2 regions of the Spirillospora sp. NPDC048824 genome follow, and region 2 is predicted to be linked to the other one. Evidence: riboswitches for the same ligand, from Rfam matches in the RefSeq annotation. Region 2 holds a riboswitch; the other holds the start of a gene.
What was found. Region 2 has a riboswitch for glycine ahead of gcvP (aminomethyl-transferring glycine dehydrogenase). Riboswitches for the same ligand answer to the same signal wherever they lie in the genome.

Region 1: another riboswitch for glycine. It lies ahead of gcvT (glycine cleavage system aminomethyltransferase GcvT); the one in region 2 lies ahead of gcvP (aminomethyl-transferring glycine dehydrogenase).

The regions. Positions count from the first base shown of each region.
Region 1 is NZ_JBICUS010000021.1:75,525-78,923, reverse strand. It holds gene ACGFIS_RS32025 (M50 family metallopeptidase) at 1-625, opposite strand, end outside; gene ACGFIS_RS32020 (hypothetical protein) at 870-1,190, shown strand; glycine riboswitch at 1,241-1,336, shown strand; gene gcvT (glycine cleavage system aminomethyltransferase GcvT) at 1,502-2,596, shown strand; gene gcvH (glycine cleavage system protein GcvH) at 2,666-3,055, shown strand; gene glyA (serine hydroxymethyltransferase) at 3,058-3,399, shown strand, end outside.
Region 2 is NZ_JBICUS010000013.1:188,536-191,934, reverse strand. It holds gene ACGFIS_RS25410 (YbhN family protein) at 1-929, opposite strand, end outside; glycine riboswitch at 1,197-1,291, shown strand; glycine riboswitch at 1,292-1,399, shown strand; gene gcvP (aminomethyl-transferring glycine dehydrogenase) at 1,462-3,399, shown strand, end outside.

The DNA of each region.
Region 1 (3,399 bases), on a different contig from region 2:
AGTCGTCGATCTTCTGGCCGCCGAACACGACGATCTGGTCACCGGCCTGCAGCCCGACCTGCTTCGCCGGGGTCGGCGCGGCGTTCGCCGGGCACTCGGTGAGCTCGGACTGGCTCGCCGGCACCATGCATTCGGCGACCTCCCGGATCACCGGCTGCGGCTGGTTCGTGCCGATGCCCATCAGCAGGATCGCGAAGAACACCACCGCCAGCAGCAGGTTCATCGCGGGCCCGCCGGACATGATCAGCAGCTTCTGCCACCACTTCTTGCCGTAGAAGACGCGGGTCTCGTCTCCCGGCCGAACCTCCTCCAGCGCCACCCCGCGCGCGGACTCGATGAGCCCCTGGAACGGGCCGGTGCTGGCCTGCCGGATCTTCCCGGGTGCGTCTCCTTTGCGCGGTGGCAGCATCCCGATCATCCGGATGTAGCCGCCGAGCGGAATCCATTTGATCCCGTACTCGGTCTCGCCGCGGCGCCACGACCACATCGTCGGACCGAACCCGACCATGAACTGGGTGGTCCGCACCTTGAACAGCTTGGCGAACGAGAAGTGCCCGAGCTCGTGCAGCGCGATGGACACCAGGAGGCCGAAGAACAGAATCAACGCTCCAGCCAGGTATGCCATGCGGCTAGCCCCTCCGGTCGTGCACCCCGCTCACCGGGGGGTGGTCTCCAGCAACCCAACTCAGAGTACGGCACGGCTCCCGGTTTGGTTGAACCAGCGCGCAAGGCGGCCGGACGCCCTCACGGCCCCGAATTGGAACCGAGTTGCTAAGCGGCCCCCACGCCATTGGCACGCACGAGAGTATTCGCGCGCCACGCCACCTGCGCATCATGGCGGCCCCACCCCGGTCCATGGAGGTACTGCCTTGAAACGCGGTCATGTAGCGGCCCTGGCGTTGATGCTCGCCCTGGCCGGATGCGGCGGCTCCGGCGACGGCGGCGGGGCCGCCGAGTCACCCGGCCCTTCGTCCTCGTCGTCCGGCAAGGGGACGACGGTCCTGCCCACCCCGCCCGGGCAGTCGAAGGCGGCCAAGGCGTTCAACGACTGCATGCGCAAGCAGGGCGTTGAGCTGCCCAGCCCGAACCCGACCGCCACACCGGCCGAGAAGGAGATCAAGAAGCGCATGACAGCCCTGCGCGCGTGCATGAAGGCCCTGTCGTCGTCCCCGCCCGCCCAGCCGCGCTGAATCCGGCGGTATCGGACGCACGCAGAGGAATGCAATACTGGCGCAGCCGATGATCCCGTGCGGGAGAGTCCCTTGCAGCCGGTGAGGGACGCCGAAGGAGCAAATCCTCCCCGGAACCTCTCAGGCCCATGGACCGCACGGGTACGGCGACCTCTGGAAAGCGGGGACCCGGGTCCCCCGCCGAAGGTGAAAGCCCGCCCCGGTGGCGGGTGAATCTCTCAGGCGCCGATGACAGAGGGGGAGGCACCGAGCCGACCGGTGCGCGAGTGGGACGATGGACCATACGCGCCCGCGACGAAGGAGCCGAACCGATGTCCGCCGACCCGACCGCGAAGAAGACGCCGCTGCACGACGTCCACCAGGACCTCGGCGCGAACCTCGTCGACTTCGCCGGCTACCTGATGCCGCTGCGCTACGCGAGCGAGACCGCCGAGCACCAGGCCGTCCGCACCGGCGCGGGGCTGTTCGACCTGTCGCACATGGGGGAGATCTTCGTCTCCGGGCCGGGCGCGGGCGCGGCGCTCGACTTCGCGCTGGTCGGCAGTCTCGCGTCGATGCCGGTGGGCAAGGCCCGCTACACGGTGGTCTGCGGGCAGGACGGCGGCGTCCTGGACGACGTGATCGTCTACCGGCTCGCCGACGCCACCTGGATGGTCGTCGCGAACGCCGCCAACACGGGCGTCGTCCGGGAGGCGCTGACCGAACGGGCAGCGGCCTTCGAGGCGGCCGTCGAAGACCGTTCCGGCGCCTACGGGCTGATCGCCCTGCAGGGTCCCCGTTCCCAGGAGATTCTCGAAGGGTTCACCGACGCGGCCATCGCCGACCTCAAGTACTACGCGGTCCTCGCCGGGCGGGTCGCGGGCGTCGACGCCCTCATCGCGCGTACCGGGTACACGGGCGAGGACGGCTTCGAGCTGTTCGTCGACGCGTCCGACGCCGTCGCGCTGTGGAAGGCGCTCGCCGGAGTGGACGGCGTCGTCCCCGCCGGGCTGTCCGCGCGCGACACGCTGCGACTCGAAGCGGGCATGCCGCTGTACGGCAACGAACTGACGGCCGAGACGACGCCGTTCGAGGCGGGCCTCGGCCGGATCGTGAAGCTGGACAAGCCGGGCGACTTCGTTGGAAAGACCGCCTTGGCGGCGCTGGCGCAGACCCCGCCCGGCCGTAGGCTCGTGGGACTGGTCGCGCGCGGGCGTCGCGCGCCGCGAAAGGGGTATCAGGTCGTCACGTCGGGCGGCACGCCGTGCGGGGTCGTGACGAGCGGCGCCCCGTCGCCCACACTGGGCACGCCGATCGCCTTGGCGTACCTCGACAGCGGCGCCGAGGAGACGGACCTCGCGGTGGACGTCCGCGGCCGGCACGAGCCGGTGGACGTGGTCGCCCTCCCGTTCTACAAGCGTTCCTAGAAGAGAAGGTGTGAGGGTGCGGGGGTCACCCCCACAGTGACACCCCACCATGACCAGAAAGAAGTGATCGTGAGCGTTCCGGAGCAGCTCCGCTACAGCGAAGAGCACGAGTGGGTGTCCGGCCTCGGTGGCGAGGACGGCATCGTCACCATCGGCATCACCGCGCACGCCGCCGACGCCCTCGGGGAGATCGTCTACCTCGAACTGCAGCCGTCCGAGGGCGACGCCGTCGAGGCGGGCGAGCCCTGCGGCGAGATCGAGTCGACCAAGTCCGTCAGCGACATCTACTCCCCCGTCAGCGGCGAGATCACCGCGATCAACAGCGCGGTAGTGGACGAGCCCAAGGTCATCAACGACGACCCGTACGGCGAGGGCTGGATCTTCAAGGTCCGCATCTCCGACGAGCCGGGCGACCTGCTCGACTCCGTCGCCTACGACAAGCTGATCGAGGAGAGCTGATCTTGAGCCTGAACGATTCGCTCGCCGCGGCCGACCCGGAGGTCGCCGCGGCCGTCGCCGCCGAGCTCCGTCGGCAGCAGTCCACCCTCGAAATGATCGCCTCGGAGAACTTCGCGCCGGTGTCGGTCCTGGAGGCGCAGGGCTCAGTCCTCACCAACAAGTACGCCGAGGGCTACCCCGGCCGGCGCTACTACGGCGGCTGCGAGCACGTCGACGTCACCGAGCAGCTCGCCATCGACCGCGCCAAGTCGCTGTTCGGCGCCGAGCACGCGAACGTCCAGCCGCACAGCGGCGCGCAGGCCAACACGGCCGTGTACTTCGCGATGCTGCAGCACGGCGACACG
Region 2 (3,399 bases):
GTCTGCTGGTCGCGGTCCAAGACGCGGAGTTCGAGGTCCCATTCGCCGCGGCCGCCGTGGCGGACCGGGAGACGCGCACCGCCGCCGTCCCCCTCCTCGTCCCCGTCCCCGTCCCCGTCCTCGGGACGGGGGGCGAGGACGACGCCGTACCGGCGGGTCTCCTCGGCGCCGCCGGCGGGGTCGTCCAGGCGCGCGGCCCGCTCCGGGCGCAGCCCGAGCCGTTCGAGCGCCGCGACGACCGCCGTGCCCGCGGGACGCGGGTTCGGCGTGCCGACGACGTACAGGGTGCCGTGGCCGATGGCGCGTCCGAGGAAGTAGGTGGCCGCCAGCGCGGACACCGAGGCGTAGTTGGCGGTGAGGCCGGTCAGCGCCGCCAGCCCGATCATCGTCCACGTCGCGGCCTGCCACCGGGCGCGCCCGGCCATTCCGACCGCGCTGACGAAAGCGATCACGGGGGCGATGTCGGTGTGGATGGGGGCCGTCTCCGTGCCGCCCCAGATCAGCGAGTCCAAGACGCCGCCGGGCGCCGCCCGCACCACGAGGTCGTCCAGCCCGACCGTGATCCCGAATGCGATCATGGCGGCCAGCAGCGCGATCGCGACACGCGTCCCGTCCTTGTGGAACAGCCGCTCGATGCCGAACGCGATCGGCGCGGCCAGCACGCCGAAGCTGGAGATCAGCGTGGCCAGGGACAGCAGCAGCCAGGGCGCGTGCGCGGTGCCCTCCTGGATGTCGGCGTGCAGGCCGTGCGTCGTCCCCTTCGCGAACGACACCAGCAGCATCACCGCCGCCAGGCCGGTCACCGACGCGGCGAACCTGATGGCGTCCGACGGGCGGCGGATCCGGTCGGGCTGGGCGGGCTCGTCGACGGGCACACCTGAGGCCGCGCCCTGCCTGGGACGCACCGTTCCGTCGCGGGTCTGCGTCACGCCGTACCGCCGCCCTGACCATCCGTCATCGCGATCAGCGTCCCAGAACCGGCGGCGCGCCGTCGAGCGGCCGGCGGCCGTCCGGCCGTCGTGTGTGCACCGGCAGCCCCATCTCGCGTCCCGAGGCCCCGAGGCCCGTTACCTCCCAGGTCAGACCTCCATATCCTACTCATTGGTAAGGCGGGATGCCGCCGGTCGCTCGCGCCGGGCCGGGGAGGGCCGATCCCGGGCCGCGGCTTTGGGTAGGGTTTGTCGAGGACATGCCGTCGACCCTGTGCGGGAGAGACCCCACGCCGCCAGCGTGGGGCGCCGAAGGGGCAACCTCCCCGGAACCTCTCAGGCAAAAGGACCGCTGGGCGAGGCACCTCTGGAAAGCAGGCGTCGGTCCCCGCACGCGGGGAAGGGCGTCTCACCGAAGGGGAAACCCCGCCGCGCGGGTGAAGCTCTCAGGTGCCGATGACAGAGGGGGAGACCGGCCGCCGGCCCCGCGCCGGCGGCGGATCTGAGCATCGCAGCAGCCAGGAGGCTCTCCATGACCGCCCAGTTCTTCGCCCCCGTGGCCTCGCCGCAGCACCCCCGTTCCACGTTCGCCGACCGGCATGTCGGCCCCTCCGCCGCCGACCAGGCCCGGATGCTCGCCGTGATCGGCTACTCCGGCATCGAGGCCCTCATCGACGACGCGGTGCCCGCCGCGATCCGCACGTCCAGGCCGCTGGACCTGCCGCCCGCGCTGAGCGAGCCCGCCGCGCTGGAACGGCTGCGCGAGCTCGCCGCCCGCAACACCGTCCTGACGTCCATGATCGGCCTCGGCTACCACGGCACGGTCACCCCGGCCGTCATCCTGCGCAACGTCATGGAGAACCCCGGCTGGTACACCGCCTACACCCCCTACCAGCCGGAGATATCCCAGGGGCGCCTTGAGGCCCTGCTGAACTTCCAGACCGTGGTCGCCGACCTGACGGGCCTGCCGGTCGCGAACGCGTCCATGCTGGACGAGGGAACCGCCGCCGCAGAGGCGATGGCCCTCGCCCACCGCGTCTCCAGGCGCAAGGACCCAGGGACGTTCCTGGTCGACGCCGACGCCCTCCCGCAGACGATCGACGTCGTGCGGACGCGGGCCGTCCCGCTCGGCATCGAGGTGGTCACCGCCGACCTGGCCGGCGGGCTTCCCGAGGGGGACTTCTTCGGCGTGCTGCTGCAGTACCCGGGCGCGTCCGGCGCCGTCCGCGACCTGGAGCCGGTCATCGGCCAGGCGCACGACCGCGGCGCCAGGGTCGTCGTCGCCGCCGACCTGCTCGCGCTGACGCTGCTGCGCCCGCCGGGCGAGTCCGGCGCCGACATCGCCGTGGGCTCGACGCAGCGGTTCGGCGTCCCGTACGGCTTCGGCGGCCCGCACGCCGGCTACATGGCGGTCGGCGAGGGGATCCAGCGGCAGCTCCCCGGACGGCTCGTCGGCGTGTCCGTCGACGCCGGCGGCGCCCCCGCGCACCGGCTGGCGCTGCAGACCCGCGAGCAGCACATCCGGCGCGAGAAGGCCACCAGCAACATCTGCACCGCGCAGGTCCTCCTCGCCGTCATGGCGAGCATGTACGCCGTCTACCACGGGCCGGAGGGACTCGCCGCGATCGCCCAGCGGACGCACCGCCGCGCCGCGGAGATCGCCGCGGGGCTGCGCGGCGGCGGCGTGGAGATCGTCCACGACGCGTTCTTCGACACCGTCCTCGCCCGCGTCCCCGGCCGCGCCGCGGAGGTCGTCGCCGCGGCCCGCGAGCGCGGGATCAACCTGCGTCCCGCCGGCGCCGACCACGTCGGGATCGCCTGCGACGAGACGACGCTGCCCCGGCACGTCACCGCCGTCCTGGAGGCGTTCGGCGTCCCGGCCGCCGGCGCCGCCGAGGCGGCCGAGGCGCTCCCGGACGGGCTGCGCCGCGAGAGCCCCTACCTGACCCACCCGGTCTTCCACGCGCACCGCTCCGAGACCGCGATGCTGCGCTACCTGCGCAGACTCCAGGACAAGGACATCGCCCTCGACCGCTCCATGATCCCGCTCGGTTCCTGCACGATGAAGCTGAACGCCACCGCCGAGATGGAGCCGATCACCTGGCCGGAGTTCGCGGACATCCACCCGTTCGCCCCCGTCGACCAGGCCGCCGGCTACGTCGAGCTGATCGGCGAACTGGAGCGCGCGCTCGCCGAGATCACCGGGTACGCCGAAGTCTCCGTCCAGCCGAACGCCGGCTCGCAGGGCGAGCTGGCCGGCCTGCTCGCCATCCGCGGCTACCACGCATCCCGCGGCGAGCGGCACCGGGACGTGTGCCTGATCCCGTCGTCCGCGCACGGCACCAACGCCGCCAGCGCCGTCATGGCCGGGATGCGCGTCGTCGTCGTCAAGTGCGACGAAGGCGGCAACGTCGCCCTCGACGACCTGCACGCCAAGATCGGCCGGCACGGCGACCGGCTCGCCGCGATC